2 regions of the Aquitalea sp. ASV11 genome follow, and region 2 is predicted to be linked to the other one. Evidence: predicted binding sites of a transcription regulator. Region 2 holds the regulator's gene; the other holds the start of a gene.
What was found. The regulator NrdR, encoded in region 2, represses ribonucleotide reductase genes. The targets are predictions, from matches to a motif close to AAANACNATATATNGTNTTT.
Positions count from the first base shown of each region.

Region 1: JHD62_RS20630 (ribonucleoside triphosphate reductase) is a predicted target of NrdR. The motif match lies at 3,399-3,418, and genes of this name have one in related genera.

Region 1 is NZ_JAELUD010000112.1:318-7,393, forward strand. It holds partial or broken gene JHD62_RS20615 (HAMP domain-containing sensor histidine kinase) at 1-650, opposite strand, end outside; gene JHD62_RS20620 (response regulator transcription factor) at 650-1,255, opposite strand; gene JHD62_RS20625 (ATP-binding protein) at 1,400-3,193, opposite strand; gene JHD62_RS20630 (ribonucleoside triphosphate reductase) at 3,458-5,164, shown strand; gene nrdD (anaerobic ribonucleoside-triphosphate reductase) at 5,246-5,422, shown strand; gene JHD62_RS20640 (anaerobic ribonucleoside-triphosphate reductase activating protein) at 5,400-6,116, shown strand; gene JHD62_RS20645 (hypothetical protein) at 6,155-6,841, opposite strand.
Region 2 is NZ_JAELUD010000003.1:5,397-15,078, reverse strand. It holds gene JHD62_RS01935 (hypothetical protein) at 1-567, shown strand, start outside; gene glyA (serine hydroxymethyltransferase) at 688-1,935, shown strand; gene nrdR (transcriptional regulator NrdR) at 2,084-2,542, shown strand; gene ribD (bifunctional diaminohydroxyphosphoribosylaminopyrimidine deaminase/5-amino-6-(5-phosphoribosylamino)uracil reductase RibD) at 2,648-3,754, shown strand; gene JHD62_RS01915 (hypothetical protein) at 3,920-4,621, shown strand; gene JHD62_RS01910 (carboxypeptidase M32) at 4,707-6,197, shown strand; gene JHD62_RS01905 (HDOD domain-containing protein) at 6,265-7,122, opposite strand; gene JHD62_RS01900 (alpha/beta fold hydrolase) at 7,264-8,136, opposite strand; gene JHD62_RS01895 (GyrI-like domain-containing protein) at 8,338-9,210, shown strand; gene JHD62_RS01890 (GyrI-like domain-containing protein) at 9,224-9,682, shown strand, end outside.

The sequences.
Region 1 (7,076 bases), on a different contig from region 2:
TGCAAGGCCTGCGCGGCGCGGCCGGTTTGCTCGCGCAACTGGTCCACCAGCTCGCGGTTTTCAAAGCGCAGCTCGATGGAGCGGCGCGCCACGCGGGCGTAGTTCAGCGCAAATACCAGCAATACCACCAGAAACAGTGGCACACCCAGAAACATGGGCAGGTAGGCGAGGTTGCCGGTGGCCAGGAACACCCCCCATACCGGCAAGATGGACGGAATGAAAAAACTGACCGCCACCGGCAGGCAAGGCGAAAAAATGGCCAGCGCCGCCGCACTCATACCGGCAATCATCGACAACAGGCTGATGGCAGTGGGCGGGAAGTTGAGGTCCATGTACAGACCACCGGCCATGCCCCACAGGCTGCCCAGTACCACCAGCAGCATGGTCATGGCGCGGGCATAGCGCGGCGCATTGGCTTCGGACAGGCGGTCCGGCAGATAAAAGCGGCCAAAGTGCCCGGCAGCGCAGCCGGCTCCCATCAGGGCCGACCAGGCCAGGATGTCCGGATTGCCGGTACTGATGAGCACTCCCAGCGCCATCAGCAAGGACGCCAGGAAACAGCCCAGCATGGCAATGCCAAAGCTGTGGTCGATCAGCTCCATTTGCGCTGCCAGCAGGCGTGGCGGGTCGAAGCGTGGCAGCCAGCGCATCAGCGCATCACCTGTACCAGGCCACGGCGCTGGGCTTCCAGTACCGCCTCGGTGCGGCTGTACACGCCGAATTGTTCCAGAATGGCGGCCACATGCACGCGCACGGTGTTTTCCGACAGGCCCAGGCTATTGGCAATGGCCTTGTTGGACCGGCCCAGACACAGCTCGCTGAGCACCTCCAGCTGGCGCGGCGTCAGTTGCGAGCCGCGGCCTGTCGCCTTGGCCGGAACCGCGTCGGACAGTGCCTCGCCGCGCAGACAGCGTTCCAGCGCCTGGTCGATCTGCTCGACACTGGCGGACTTGGTCAGTACCCCGGCAATGTCCGGCGTGGTGCTGGCCAGCTCCGGGCTGGCTGACAGGATGATGATGCGGGATGACTGAAAATGACGGCGCAGCACGGCAATGCCATCCAGCCCGTTCAGACCCGGCAGTTGTATGTCCAGCAGGATGATGTCCACCGGGGTGCTGCCAAACTGGTGGATGGCATCCATCACGGTGCCGGCCTCGAGAATGTCGGCAACCTTGTCGTTGTTTTCCAGTACCAGGCGCAAGCCGGTACGGAACAGGGCGTGGTCGTCGATAAGCAGCAGTCTGGCACTAAGCATGGTTCATGTGTCGTCTGGTGAGGGGTAAGCACTGGCCATGCAGGCTGAACGGCTTGAACAGCCTTGCATGGCCGGTCATGTCAATCGGATGAAATTTCCCGGAGTGGCAAATATGTGCTTTTTTCAGAAAAAAGCAAAGCCTTTCTACTGTATTCTGTCTGGCGACGTGCAGGGCTGCTGGCTGAGCAGCTGGTTCAGGCTGTCGTATAGCAGTGCCGGTGTAACCGGCTTGTGCAACAAGGGCAGGCCGCTGTCACTGGCTTCGCGCAGCCGCGCCGGGGCGGTGTCGCCGGTCAGCAGCAGGGCGGGAATGTCGCGATCCAGCGCCTGGCGGATGGCACGGATGGCATCGGTGCCACTTTTCTGTTCGCGCAGCCGGTAGTCGCTGATCAGCAAGGCGGGTGTCTGTTGTGCCAGCAGGGGCAGGGCGGTTTCCAGTGATTCTGCTTCCATGCACTGGCAACCCCAGCTTTGCAACAGCATCACCATGCTGCTGCGCACGATGTCGTCGTCCTCGATCAGCAGCACGGTGGCCCTGGGCAGGGGCTGGCTGATCCTGACTGGCGGCGGGGTTTCTGCGGGTAGCGGGTTGGTCACTGCAATGCGTGGCAGGGCAAGGCGAAACACACTGCCACGGCCCGGGCGCGATTGCACACGCAAGGGGTGTTGCAGCAGCTGGGTGAGCCCGCGCACGATGGCCAGTCCAAGGCCCAGGCCTTTTTTACGATCGCGTTCCGGATTACCCAGCTGATGGAATTCGTCAAAGATTTCCTGTTGCTGCTGCGGGTCGATGCCGATGCCGCTGTCCCAGATCTCCAGCAGCAGCTCATCGCCACGGCGGCGGCAGCCCACCAGAATGCCGCCACGCTGGGTATAGCGGATGGCATTGCTGATGAGATTGCGCAGGATCAGTTCGATCAGCGAGGGATCGGACAGCACCACCTCGGCCGTGTCACGACTGCGGTAGAACAGGCCCTTGGTGTTGGCCAGTGGTGCCAGCTCTCTTTCCATCTTGTTGAGCAGTGGCTGCAGGGCAAAGGCTTGCAACTGAGGCGTGATGACCCCGGCGTCCACCCGCGAATAATCCAGCAGGCTGTGTAGCATTTCTGCCGAGGCATTGGTGGCGCTCTGGATATTGGCCAGCAGGGTTTGCTGTTTCGGGTCCAGTGCGGTCTTGCCCAGCACTTCCAGAAACAGCCCCTGTGCGTGGATGGGCTGGCGCAGGTCGTGACTGGCGGCAGCCAGGAATTTCGATTTGGCGATATTGGCCTGCTCGGCCTCTTGCTGGGCGCGCAGGGCTTCGGCTGAGGCCAGACGCAGCCGGTCCACCAGTTCCAGGTTTTCAAAGCGCAGCTCGATGGCCCCTTTGGCGGCCTGCGCACTATTGCGCGCCTGCATCAGCAAGGTGGCCAGATACATGATGGCGGCCAGGCCCAGCGCATTCAGCGCCAGTGCATCGGACTGCAAGGACTTGAGCGCAATCATGCCCAGTTCCAGCGTGATGAAGGCGATGAAGGCAGGCAGCACCGGCGACAGGATGGACATGGAATTACCCGCCACACCGGACAGCACGGCAATGGCCAGAATCCAGCTGGGGGGCGATGCAGGGTTCAGCCCCACCCACATCAGGCTGCCCCAGGCCGCACCGTCGATGGCGTGCAGCAGCACCAGCCGCCGCCGCAGCCTGGGCAATTCGGCTGGCTGGATGGCACGGGCCAGCAGGCGGCGGGCATCCATGAAGTCCACCAGCTTGGAGGCAATCACCACTACGCACCACAGGGTCAGCCGCAGCGGGTCGGCCTGGTGCTGCAAGGCATAGGCCACCAGCAGTACCACCAGAATGCCGGGCAGGACCGAGCTGCCCAGATTGTTGAGCAAGAGGCGGATTTGCTCGATCCGGACCTGGTCCTGCCTGTCTTGTTGTTCTGTGTTGATCATGTGCGGAAGAGGACAAACCGATTGTTTCCGGGAACAAGCACGCAGGGTGCTGCCCGGCTGTGCTTGCAGGCCATTATAGGGCCCAGCCCGGGGCTGGCTGCCAGTTTACTGATGACAATCATGCATGCACGGGCCGTGCTGCGGCAGGGTGGGCACCACGCTTGATGCGGATCAAGTGTTTTGTCTTGTGTCCGGCATGGCCATAAAAATCTATATATAGTGTTTTGAAAATTTTAATCACTATATATTGTTATGAAAAATACCGTGCTGCTGAATCCGCTTGCCACGCTGGACGAATACCTCAGCCGCGCCGACTGGCGCGTTTCTGCCAATGCCAATCAGGGCTACAGCCTGGGCGGCATGATACTCAATGCCGCCGGCAAGCTCACCGCCAACTACTGGCTGGACGGCATTTATCCGCCGGAGGTGGCGCAGGCCCACCGCGAGGCGGACTTCCACCTGCATGATCTGGACGTGCTGGCAGGCTACTGCGCTGGCTGGTCGCTGCGCCAGTTGCTGCACGAAGGTTTCAACGGCGTGCCGGGCCGGGTGGAGTCGGCACCACCGCGTCACCTGAGCGCCGCGCTGGGGCAAATGGTGAATTTTCTTGGCACCCTGCAAAACGAATGGGCAGGCGCGCAGGCTTTTTCCAGCGTGGATACCTACCTGGCACCGTTTCTCAAGCGGGACGAGCTGGACGATGCCGCGCTGGAACAAGCCATGCAGGAATTTGTGTACAACCTGAATGTGCCCTCGCGCTGGGGCACGCAAACGCCGTTCACCAACCTGACCTTCGACTGGACCTGCCCGGCCGACCTGGCCCCGCAGATTCCGCAGATTGCCGGTGAGGAAATGCCGTTCTGCTACGGCGACTGTCAGCCGGAGATGGACCGCATCAACCGCGCCTTCCTGCGGGTGATGGGCGCGGGCGATGCCCATGGCCGGGCGTTTACCTTTCCCATTCCCACCTACAACATCACGCCGGATTTTGACTGGGACAGCGCCAACGCCGATTTGCTGTTCGATCTGACCGCCCGCTATGGCCTGCCGTATTTCCAGAACTTCCTTAATTCCGATCTGGAACCGCAAATGGTGCGCTCCATGTGCTGCCGCCTGCAACTGGACCTGCGCGAGCTGCTCAAGCGCGGCAACGGCCTGTTTGGCAGCGCCGAGCAAACCGGCTCGCTGGGGGTGGTTACCCTCAACTGCGCGCGGCTGGGGTATCGCTTCCGTGGTGACTGGGACGGCCTGCTGGCCGAAACCGACCGCCTGCTGGCGCTGGCCTGCACCAGCCTGGAAATCAAGCGCGCGCGCGTGCAAGGCTGGATGGACGACGGCCTGTATCCTTATACCAAGCGCTATCTGGGCACACTGCGCAATCACTTCTCCACCGTGGGAGTGAATGGCATCAACGAGCTGATCCGCAATTACAGCAACGATGCCGACGACATCACCACCGCCCACGGCCAGCAACTGGCGCTGCAACTGCTGGACCACATCCGTGCCCGCATGGTGCAGATGCAGGAAGACACCGGCCATCTGTACAACCTGGAAGCCACTCCGGCGGAGGGCACCACCTACCGCTTTGCCCGTGAAGACCGCAAGCGCTTCCCCGACATCCTGCAAGCTGGCCCGGCGGACAAGCCGTATTACACCAACTCCAGCCAGCTGCCGGTGGGGCATACCGACGACCCCTTTGTTGCCCTGCAACATCAGGAGCCGCTGCAAGCGCGCTACACCGGCGGTACCGTGCTGCACCTGTACATGACCGAGGCGGTCAGCTCGGCCACGGCCTGCAAGCAGCTGGTGCACCGTTCGCTGCAACGCTTCCGCCTGCCTTACATCACGGTGACGCCCACCTTCTCGGTCTGCCCGCAGCACGGCTATCTGAGTGGACATCATGAATTCTGCCCCAAGTGCGATGCCGAACTGCTGGCCCGTCAGGCGGCAGCCACCGCGCCTTGCTGCTGAAAAGCCTGGCGCGCCTTGCCTTAGCGACGCTAGGCCATTTTGTTAGCCACGTCTTATCCCCAACCCTCTCAGGAGAACAATATGTCCCATCAAACCGACATCAAACAGGCGGAACAACTGGACCCGTCCCTGCGCACCCGCTGCGAAGTATGGACCCGCGTCATGGGTTACTTCCGCCCGGTATCCGCCTTCAATACCGGCAAGCAGGGCGAATTTGCCGAACGCGTGCATTTTGATGAACAGCACCTGCACCACTGAATCCAGCCCGCTACTTGCTGGTGTCGCCCCGTTTTCCAGCTGTGACTGGCCGGGGCGCTTGGTGGCCACCGTGTTTGTCGCCGGTTGCCCCTGGCGCTGCGGCTATTGCCACAACCCAGGGCTGCAAGCACGCGATGCAGGCCGGCTGGCCTGGCCACAACTACGCAGCTTGCTGGCGGCGCGGGTCGGCTTTCTGGACGGGGTGGTGTTTTCCGGTGGAGAACCCACACTGGCCCCGCAACTGGCCGACTGGATGCAGGACGCCCGCCAGCTGGGCTTGGCCATTGGCCTGCACACGGCAGGCATCTACCCGCAGCGGCTGGCGGCGCTCAAAGGCTTGGTGGACTGGATAGGCCTCGACATCAAGGCCGCACCCGGCGGGGTGGATGCCGTCACCGGCGTGCCCGGCAGCGAAAGCCGCATGTGGCAGGCACTGGATATCGCACTGGAAATGGGTTCGGACTGCGGCACCGCGCTGGAATGCCGCACCACGCTGGACCCGCGCGTGATGACGGCAGATAGCCTGCGCCGGCTGGCCGCCACCCTGCAGGCCAAAGGCGTCACCCACGCTGCCTTGCAACAGGGGCGGGATGCCAAAGGCCAGCCATTGTTCGACGCCACACAATGGCCGGGACAGGCGGTACTGGACGACTGGCAGCGGCGCTTTTGCCAGTTCAGCTGGCGTCACGCCTAGTATTGACGCAATTACCGACTGCGCGCTTGCGCCAGACTTCAAGCCGGGCGGTGTTGCCCCTGCCCATCACGCAGCAACTGCCGTGACAGACGGCTGTGCAAGCGCTGGTGGCAAGCGGCGGCCAGTCCTAGCAACTCACCATTGTCGGCAGAGATGCCGGGCGGCGTGGCAATCTGCTGTGCCAGCGCCTGCAAGGGCGTGGCCGAACTGTTCAGCCCCAGCAAACGGCCATGCGCATGACGCAAGGGGTGGTCCGGCGTGTAATCCAGCGTCAGCAGCCAGTGCGAATGCTGCCAGCGCGCACCCTGCGTCAACACCGCCTGTAGCACCGCATGACTCACCTGCACCCCGGCCTCTGCAGCCAATGCCAAGGCCTGCTCCCAACGCGGGGCAGTGGGCGGCAGCTGCTCCAGTGCCGGTAGCAGCTGCCTGTTCAACCAGTCACGCAACTGCCGCGCCAGCGGCTTGTTACTGCGACGCAAGGCGCGCAGCAAGGCCGTTGCTGGCCAGTATTCCTTTGTCACTTCTGTTTTCGGTGTGTTTTCGTGTGTCGGCTCTGCTGCCAGTAATTGCTGAATACGGCTTCCCAACCGACGACCAATGACGGCCAGCACATCGCCGCTATGCAGCCACCATTCGCCTTGGTGATGTTGCACATGCAGCGGTTTGCCGTGGTAGTGGAAGCAAAGGGGAGGCGGGTGTTGGGGGGAGGTTTGCGTAGTCATGAAGCGGGTTCCTTTGAACGTGAAAGCGCCCATTGCTTTCGGGCAGGGCAACCGCTTCGAGATGGTGTGTTGAGCACCAGCGGCGGATTCTATGGACGACATCGCGGGGTGGAAACTGACCGAAGGGGAGGTAAATGGCAGGTGGTTGACGGTAGTTGCCTGTAGGGTGGATGCCCCGGAGGGGCGATCCACCGCGTAACGCTTACGAATAAATCCATTTCTCCTGGCGAAAAAC
Region 2 (9,682 bases):
GGTGCCGCCATCACCCTGAAAGAAGAAGGTGTGTTCCTGCGCTACCTGCTGGGTGTCGCCATCCAGCCGGAAGGCGATGCGGTCCCGGTAAAGCTGGGTGGTGCCGTCGGTGCCTGGGGCATGCCGCTGATGAAATTCCTGGGCGAACAATTGCACACCGATGGTGTGACGCTGTTCCCGATTGCCCGTCCGCCCTTGCCGGTGATGCAGGCCCTGGTGGCTGGCAACTTCGCCCGCTTCGAGGTGGCCTTGCAAGTGTTTGCCAGCAGTCAGATCCGCCGACTGCGCGAGTTGTCGAAAGACCCGGTTGCCATTCTGTCCGCCCACGACAACGGTCAGTTGCACATCACCCTGTCAGCAGAAGGTGACGAGCGCAACTGGGAAGCTTTTGTCTGGCCACTGGCTGCCATGGACAATGTGGCACTGATTGAATCGAATTTCCGTGAACTGATGGCTGAATGCCGGGTTCGCGATGTGCATGTGCTGGCCGAGGTTTACCCGGAAAGCCGTGACGGAATACCGCTGTTCTTTACCGCTGACGACCTGCCGCAGCTGAGCGGGCAATAAAGGACAACCATGGCGTAACGCGTTTGTGGATACTGCCAAAATAGCTTTACGTGAAAATTTTCCACCGGGCGATTCGTGTAGAATGGCCTCATCGTTAACCCTTTGATGGAAGAGTCAAAGATGTTTGCAGCTGACCAGACGATTGCCAAGTTCGACCCGGAACTGGCCGCCGCTATCAAGGCCGAGTGCCAACGCCAGGAAGATCATATTGAACTGATCGCTTCCGAAAACTATACCAGCCCCGCAGTGATGGAAGCCCAGGGCTCCCAGCTGACCAACAAGTACGCTGAAGGCTACCCGGCCAAGCGTTTCTACGGTGGCTGTGAACACGTGGACGTGATCGAGCAACTGGCGATCGACCGCGTGAAGCAACTGTTCGGTGCCGAGTATGCCAACGTGCAGCCGCACTCCGGTAGCCAGGCCAACCAGGCCGTGTACTTCTCCATCCTGAAACCGGGCGATACCGTAATGGGCATGAACCTGGGCCACGGTGGTCACCTGACCCACGGTTCCCCGGCCAACCTGTCCGGCAAGATGTTCAACATCGTGGCCTACGGTCTGAACGAAAAGGAAGAAATCGACTACGACGACATGGAACGCGTAGCGATGGAAACCAAGCCCAAGCTGATCATCGGTGGTGCATCCGCTTACGCGCTGCGCTTCGACTTCGAACGCATGGGTCAGATCGCCAAGAAGTGCGGTGCTTACTTCATGGTCGACATGGCGCACTACGCCGGTCTGATCGCCGCTGGTGTATACCCGAACCCGGTGCCGCATGCCGACTTCGTGACCTCCACCACCCACAAGACCCTGCGTGGTCCGCGTGGCGGCATCATCCTGGCCAAGGCCGAGTTCGAAAAGAGCATCAACAGCAATGTGTTCCCCACCCTGCAGGGCGGCCCGCTGATGCACGTGATTGCCGGCAAGGCCATCGCTTTCAAGGAAGCGCTGCAACCGGAATTCAAGGTGTACCAGGAACAAGTGCTGAAGAACGCCGACGCCATGGCCCGTACCCTGGCCGAGCGTGGTCTGCGCATCATCTCCGGCCGTACCGAAAGCCACGTCTTCCTGGTGGACTTGCGTCCCAAGGGCCTGACCGGCAAGGCCGCCGACGCGCTGCTGGGCCGTGGTCACATCACCGTCAACAAGAACGCCATTCCGAATGACCCGGAAAGCCCGTTCGTGACTTCCGGCATCCGTATCGGTTCCCCGGCCATCACTACCCGCGGTTTCAAGGAAGCCGAAGCCGTGATGGTGGCCAACCTGGTAGCCGACGTACTGGACAACCCGAACGACGATGCAGCCATTGCTCGCGTAGCCGAACAGGCTACCGCGCTGTGCCATCGCTTCCCGGTTTACGCCAAGTAAGCGCTAGCATGTTTGACCAAAGGCAGCCCACGGGCTGCCTTTTTTCTTGTCTGCAGCAAATAGGCGCTGCTTTACGATTGCAGGCATTAACCTGTGTGGCCTTTGCTGATACCATCAGACCATATCAAACACACTGGATTGACACGTCATGAAATGTCCTTTCTGTGGCAATGCCGATACGCAGGTCATCGACTCCCGCGTCAGTGAAGACGGGGCCAGCATCCGTCGTCGTCGTCGTTGCCTGGCTTGCGAAAAGCGCTTCACGACATTCGAGACCGCTGATGTGCGCATGCCGCAGGTGGTGAAGTCTGGTGGCCATCGTTCCGAATTCGATATCGAGAAAGTGCGTACCAGCTTTCTGCGTGCCCTGCACAAGCGCCCGGTTCCCACCGCCTTGGTGGATGATGCGATTGATCGTATCTGCCATCGGCTGCTGCAACTGGGTGAGCGCGAAGTATCCAGCCGGCAGATCGGTGAAATGGTGATGAACGAGCTGGCCAAGCTGGACAAGGTGGCCTATGTGCGTTTTGCCTCGGTCTATCGCAGTTTTCAGGATATTTCCGAATTCTCCGACGCCATCAAGGAAATCCAGAAGTCCAATCACTGACTATCAGCCTGACCGCTGCATTGCCGGTCAGCTTGCTTGCTTACGCTATCGGCCGCTGCCTGCCAGTCAGACGTGGCCATTCTCATTCCGCTGGAAGGCTTGTTGATGTCGTTGTTTTCCCCGCAAGACCATGTATTCATGCAACAGGCGCTACGCCTGGCCGAGTCCGCCACCCGTCGGGCGGCACCTAATCCCGGAGTAGGTTGTGTACTGGTGCGCGATGGCCAGGTGATTGGCGAAGGTGCCACCCTGCAAGTGGGTGGCGATCATGCCGAAATTCAGGCCATCAAGAACTGTCTGGCGCGTGGTGATTCACCGCGGGGTGCAACGGCCTATGTCACGCTGGAGCCTTGCAGTCATCACGGCCGGACGCCACCTTGTGCCGAACGGCTGATCCAGGAAGGGCTGGTACGCGTGGTGGCCGCCATGGTGGATCCTTACCATGAGGTTGCCGGTCGCGGACTGGCCATGCTGCGTGCTGCCGGCATCGATGCCACCGCAGGGCTGCTGGAAGCCGAGGCTCGCCGCGTTCATCGTGGTTTTCTGTCGCGGGTGGAGCGGCAACGTCCGTGGGTGACGCTCAAGGCTGCCGCCACACTGGATGGCAAGACGGCATTGCTCAACGGAAAAAGCCAATGGATAACCGGCCCTGCCGCCCGTCACGATGTGCAAAAGCTGCGTGCGCGCAGCTGCGCCATCCTGACCGGCAGCGGTACGGTGCTGGTGGATAATCCGCAATTGACCGTGCGTGATTTCATTTTGCCGCAGCAACCGCTGCGGGTAGTGCTGGACAGCCGTCTGGTCACCCCGCCGGACCGGCGCATTTTCCACGGTGGCAATACCTTGCTGGTGACCAGCATTGCCGACCCGCTGCGGCACCAGCCGTATTTGCAGCGCGGTGCCGAACTGATGGTGCTGCCCGAAGATGCCGGTCACGCCAATCTGCCCATGCTGATGCAACGACTGGCCGAACGTGGTGTCAATGAACTCATGATCGAAGCGGGTGCCGGGCTGAATGGTGCACTGGTGCGTGCCGGGCTGGTGGACGAAGCCATCCTGTTCCTGGCCCCGGCGCTGGTGGGCAGTACGGCACAGGGCTTGTTTGCCTGGCCTGCGCTGGAAGATCTGGCCGACAAACAGCAGGTGAAGATTCAGGATGTGCGCATGGTTGGCGCCGACATCCGTATCAACATGACGTTTGCCCAGCCTTGAAGTACCGGGCTGCGGCCAGTGGAGAAATCGTCTGGCCGAAGCCCTGATCCTGTTCCACAATGAAACAGGTCTTTACGGCGCACATACGCGACGAAAGACTGCAGCGGCACAGGCCGACCTTGCGAGTACATGCCAATGACCGAGAACGCCTCAGCACTTCCAGCCATGGACAGGGAAGCCCTGCAACAGGCACTGGATGCCTATTTGCGCCTGATCCTGCGCCAGGGTGCCAGCGAGCAGGTATTGCAGGAGCGCCGCCAGTTGCTGGACCGCTTGCTGCCGCTGCTGGTTGGCGTGTCGCGGGATGCCCAATCCTTTCGCCGGGTGGTGGAGCGTTTCGTCAACGACTCCGAAGTGGCAGACCGGGTTACCGCCCTGACCTGCGCCCGCGAGTATTATTATTTCTGGCTTGGTGACGTCAAAAAGCTGGTGGAAATCACCTCCCGCTCCGGTTTCACCACGCGCAATGTACGGCTGGAAATGGCCGATTCGCTGGCATCCCTGCTCGAACGCATGCAGCAGCAAGGCTTCAATACCTTCCCGCCTTCACTGGAAATCTATCTGGGCAAGCTGTTTGAAGACGGTATGCCCGAAGTGGACATCCAGGAGCGGGAATACCTGCTCAAAGCCATGTTGTTCCTGCTGTCGGGCCAACCCTACCGTCCGGACAGCTTCCGCATGGTGGTGGATGCCATGTTGCTGCACCTGAGCGATGCGCAAAACCAGAAAGCCTTTGTCCAGCTGGCGCGGGAGTACTTCTATTACTGGCTGTCATTTCCGCCGGCCCATGAGCGGATTCACCTTGCCGAAGAGGCAGCCCAGCCGCTCGGCCTGTTGCAACCGGGTAATACCACCCGCCAGCACTGAAGAGCGCCATACCATCAACCTTGCCGGAGCAGCAGACTACGCCTGACAAACGGCTGCGCTGCCCGGCACATCCATTGGAGTTTGCATGTCGCAATCCTCGGCTTATGCATCCTTGCTGACCCGGTTTACCCGTTTGCACCGTTATGCCCATCTGGCTGCCATCGCCGGTTGGGACCAAGCCACCATGATGCCGTCCAAAGGCAATGAGGCGCGGGCAGCCGCACAGGCCGAGCTTGAGGTGCTGATGCATGCCACGCTGACCGACCCCGCCCTGGCGCAAGAACTGCAACAAGCCGAGCAGGAAGCCAAAACCGAATTCGAACAAGCCAGCCTGCGCGAGATGCGCCGTGAGTGGCAGCAGGCCAATCTGTTGCCGGCCGAACTGGTGGAAGCCCAGGCACTGGCTGGTGCGCGTTGTGAACATGCCTGGCGTGAACAACGTGCCAACAATGACTGGACCGGCTTTTTGCAGAACTTCCGCGAAGTGGTGAAGCTGTCGCGTCAGGAAGCGCAATTGTTGGCATCCGCCCAGGGCTGCACGCCTTACGATGCCCTGATGAACAAGTACGAACCGGGCATGCAAAGTGCCGATATCGACCGCATCTTTGCTGCGGTCAAAAGCTGGCTGCCGGGGCTGATTGCCCAGGTAATGGACAAGCAGGCACAGGAAAAACTGCTGCTGCCGCAAGGAAGCTTCCCGGTGGAGCAGCAGCGTCAACTGGGCCTGGCAGTGATGGGCCTGCTGGGTTTCGACTTTGATGCCGGCCGGCTGGATGTCAGCGTGCATCCCTTCTGCGGTGGCGTGCCGGAAGACGTGCGTATTACCACGCGCTATCGGGAAGATGACTTCATGCAAAGCCTGATGGGCATCATCCACGAAACCGGGCACGCACGTTACGAGCAGGGCTTGCCGCGCGACTTGCTGCATCTGCCGGTGGGACGTGCACGTTCCATGGGCATCCATGAAAGCCAAAGCCTGTCTTTCGAGATGCAACTGGGCCGTAACCCGGCCTTCCTGTCGCTGATTTCACCGTTGATTGGCGAGCATCTGGGCACGCAGCCGGCCTTTGCTCCGGAAAACCTGGCCTTGCTCTACAGCCGTGTCCATCCGGGTTACATCCGGGTGGATGCCGACGAGCTGTGCTATCCCGCCCATGTGATCTTGCGCTATGAAATCGAGAAGGCGCTGATTGAAGGCGATATCGAGCCAGAAGACATTCCGGCATTGTGGGATGAAAAAATGCAAAGTTATCTGGGTGTGGACACCCGTGGCAATTACCGTCAAGGCTGCCTGCAGGATATTCACTGGACTGACGGCAGTTTCGGTTATTTCCCCAGCTACACACTGGGTGCGATGTACGCTGCGCAGTACTTTGCCGTGATGCGCCGCAGTATGCCGGACCTGGACCAACGCATTGCAGCTGGAGAGCTGAGTGCCGTGTTTGACTGGCTGGAGCAGAACATCTGGAGCCAGGCCAGCCGCTATTCCACCGCAGAACTGGTAAGCCGTGCATGTGGGGAAACGCTGAATCCGGACTATTTCCGTGCACATCTGCAGGCCCGCTACCTCGGTTGATTGTTCGTCACCAGCAATAAAAAAACCGCGTGTCTGACACGCGGTTTTTTTGTCGGGGTGGCCCTGCTTATGCCGTGACTGCCAGTTCCTGATGCATGGCATCCACCCAGTCTTCAAATTCCACATCCGACATGCCCAGGTAATTGAGCACCTCGTCCTTGCGGGCCTCCCAGCCGGCATCTTCTTTGCCTGGGGTCAGCGTACGCCATACATGGCGTGCTGCACGGGTTACCGCCACCATCATGCGGCCATCGTGGTCCAGCGGAGCCTCCGGGCTGGTATCCATCACCGTATCGTCATTCTGCATCAGGATGGCTTTGGCAAAGTTTTCCGGCATATTCCAGCTACGGGCCACCAGATAACCCACTACATCATGACGCGTGCCGTGCAGTTCCTGCTCCACCAGCCCGATACGGTCATCGCTGGCCATTTCCACCAGGCGCAGCGTGCGGCTGTAACTGGGGAAGCGCATCAGCATGATGGCCATGCCGCAGTTGTGAAACAGGGCAAAGCTGCGGCAGTCGTCGGTGACGTGGACAATGCGGTCACACAGGGCCGAGCTGATCATGGCGATCTGCAAGGTGCCATCCCAGAACTGTTCCAGTGCTGGCGGAGTTTCCGCCGTCAGCCGGGTGCGCAATACCAGGCCGCTTACCAGACTGATGACATTCTTGATACCCAGCAGGCTGATTGCCTGATGCACCGAAGTGATGTGCCGGCCGCGACCCAGAATGGGCGTATTGGCAGCCTTGAGCATGGCCACACACAACGCCGGGTCTTCATTGATGATGTCATCCAGCTTTTGCAGGGTGATATCAGGGTCCTGACGCAAGCCCATCAGCTTGTCCAGCACATCTGGCCGAGGAGGGATAACCAGGTTTTTCAGGAGCTCGTCGCGTTCGTCGGTGCTGATCAAGGGCGTCATGCTGGGCAACTAGAGTGTAGGGTTATCGTTCATTTTATCAGCCTTCTTACGCAATGTAGGCCCATCTTGTGCACTTGTTTGCCAATTTTGACACTGGTCAAGCGTGTTTGATGCTGGTCTGAAAACGTTGCTGGATACAGCTTAAAGCAGGAAGGACTGAATGACCTGCGCCAGGCGCTTCGGCTGTTCCCACTGCACCATATGGCCAGCATCGGCAATGACATCTTCCTGCAAGCGGGCAAAGCAGGCGCGACGTTCCGGCAGGGTGTCTCTCACCCCCTTGGCCATGGGGTGGTCCCAGTGGGCCCCGCCAATCACCCATTGCACTGGTGCGGTAATGCGCAGCCAGCAGCTCTTGGCTTCTTCCAGCCGGTACAGCACCGGGTTAACCATTTTATGGCGTGGGTCTGCCCGGTAAACCAGCTCGCCCTGTTCATTGCAACGGGTCAGGGTAGCGGCCAGCCACAGGGCTGCGGGCTGTTCCAGCCTCGGGCTGCGTTCAATCAGTTTGGCCGCAACACTTTCCAGACTGTCCAGGGGATTGAAGACGGGCGGCTCCTGCCGTTCGCGCAGCCAGCGGGCATAGCGGCCCGGGGCTTCAGCCGGACGCGTGGCATTCAGGCCAAAGCCTTCCACCAGAGACAGCCGAGCGATGCGCGCTGGCCTGACGCCAGCATAAATGCCGGCAACCATAGCCCCCATGCTGTGACCCAGCAGGTGTACGGGCTGATTGGGCGATAGATGGTCCAGCATGGCATCCAGATCGGCCAGGTAATCGGGGAAATAATAGCTGCCGGTATTCCAGGCGCTGTCGCCAAAGCCGCGCCAGTCGGGTGCCACCACATGCCAGTTGCCGGGCAGGGCATCCACCAGAAACTGGAAAGTGGCCGAACTATCCATCCAGCCATGCAGCATGACCAGCAAAGGGGCTGCAGGATCGCCCCAGTGGCGCAGATGGTAGTGGTGCCGGTTCAAGGTGATGAATTCGCTACGGCTGGGCTTAACAGGTTGCATGGCAGGCTAGTCGGCAGGAATGGGCAGGGCATCAGTGTACGGAAAAATCAGCTTGCCCTCACCATCAACTGCCTGCCAAGCACACGGCTGCCAGCATGTAGCGCAAGAGCGAAAGGGTGCATGCGGGGAAAGGCGCTGCGGCTTGACCGGACAGGCTAAAATCGCAAAATCGATCAACGCCTCTCACCTAGACTGTCCGTCATGAGCAAACCCTATCGCCAGCACGGCCCCGGTACCTTGTATTCGCAGCGCCTGATGCGCGCACTGGATTACCTGTGGCGGCATCTGGATCAATCCGTCTCGTTGGAGAGGCTGGCCGAGGAGGCCTGCTTCTCGCCCTACCACTTTCATCGCCTGTTTCATGCGCTGATGGGCGAGACGCTGAGCCAAACTCGCCAGCGCATGCTGTTGCACCGGGCGGCTGGCGAGTTGGCGGCAGGCCTGCGTGCGCTTCCCGTGATTGCCAGCCGCGCCGGTTTCGGCAGCAGTGCTGCTTTCGTGCGCGCTTTTGGCAAGCACTATGGCGAGACGCCTGGACGCTATCGTCAGCGACGTTTGCTCATGTCCACCACTTTACAGGAGCGTGTCATGCACAGCGTCAGCATCATTGTGTTACCCGCCATGCCGGTATTGCAGCGGCATCATCGTGGGCCGTATATGGGGATAGGTCAGGCTTTTGATGCCTTGCATGCCTTGGTGGGGCCCATGCCTGCAGGCGGCGAGCCCTTGCAGGTATTCGGCCAGTATCTGGATGACCCGGATGAGGTGACAGCGGCTGATTTGCGTTCTATCGCCAGTGTCAGCCGGCCAGCCGGATTCAGTTTGAATGATGATCTGCTGACTGCTCAAGGTTTTGTCCATGGCGAGATCCCGGCGGGACGATATGCGTGCCTTGAGCATGTGGGGCCGTATGCCGAACTGAAAACAGCGTGGGATCAGCTGTATCGTCACTGGTTGCCACAAAGCGGTGAGGAGCCCGCCGACCTGCCTTGCCTCGAGCAGTATCTGAACTCCCCTTACAATACGTCGCCCACCCAGCTGCGCAGCCGTTTGCTGTTGGCCTTGCAAGATTAAACCGGAGCCCATCATGTATCAGGTAGAAATCATCCATTACCAACAGCCGCTGCCGGTGCTGATGAAGCCGCACCAGGGGCCATATTCCGGCATCGCTGCTGCTTTTGCTGCCTTGCGCACGCTGATGCAGCAGCATGCAGCAGGCCCGCAAGCCGTGCGCGCATTCGGGCAGTACCTGGATGACCCTGCCACGGTTGCGCCGCAGGCATTGCGTGCGGCGGCTTGCCTGACACCTCCCCCGGCTTTGTCACTGACTGCTGCCGAAGTGGAAGAACTGGGCTTTGTCTATGGCGAGCTGGCGGCAGGGCGCTATGCCAGCATTGTACATGCTGGGCCGTATCAGGGGATGGCAGCGGCATGGAACTGGTTGCTGCAAGAGTGGTTGCCGGGTAGTGGCGATCAAATTGGCCAACGCCCCTTGCTGGATGAAGCCTTGATCGGTCCGCATGATGTGGCACCGGAGGCATGGCGT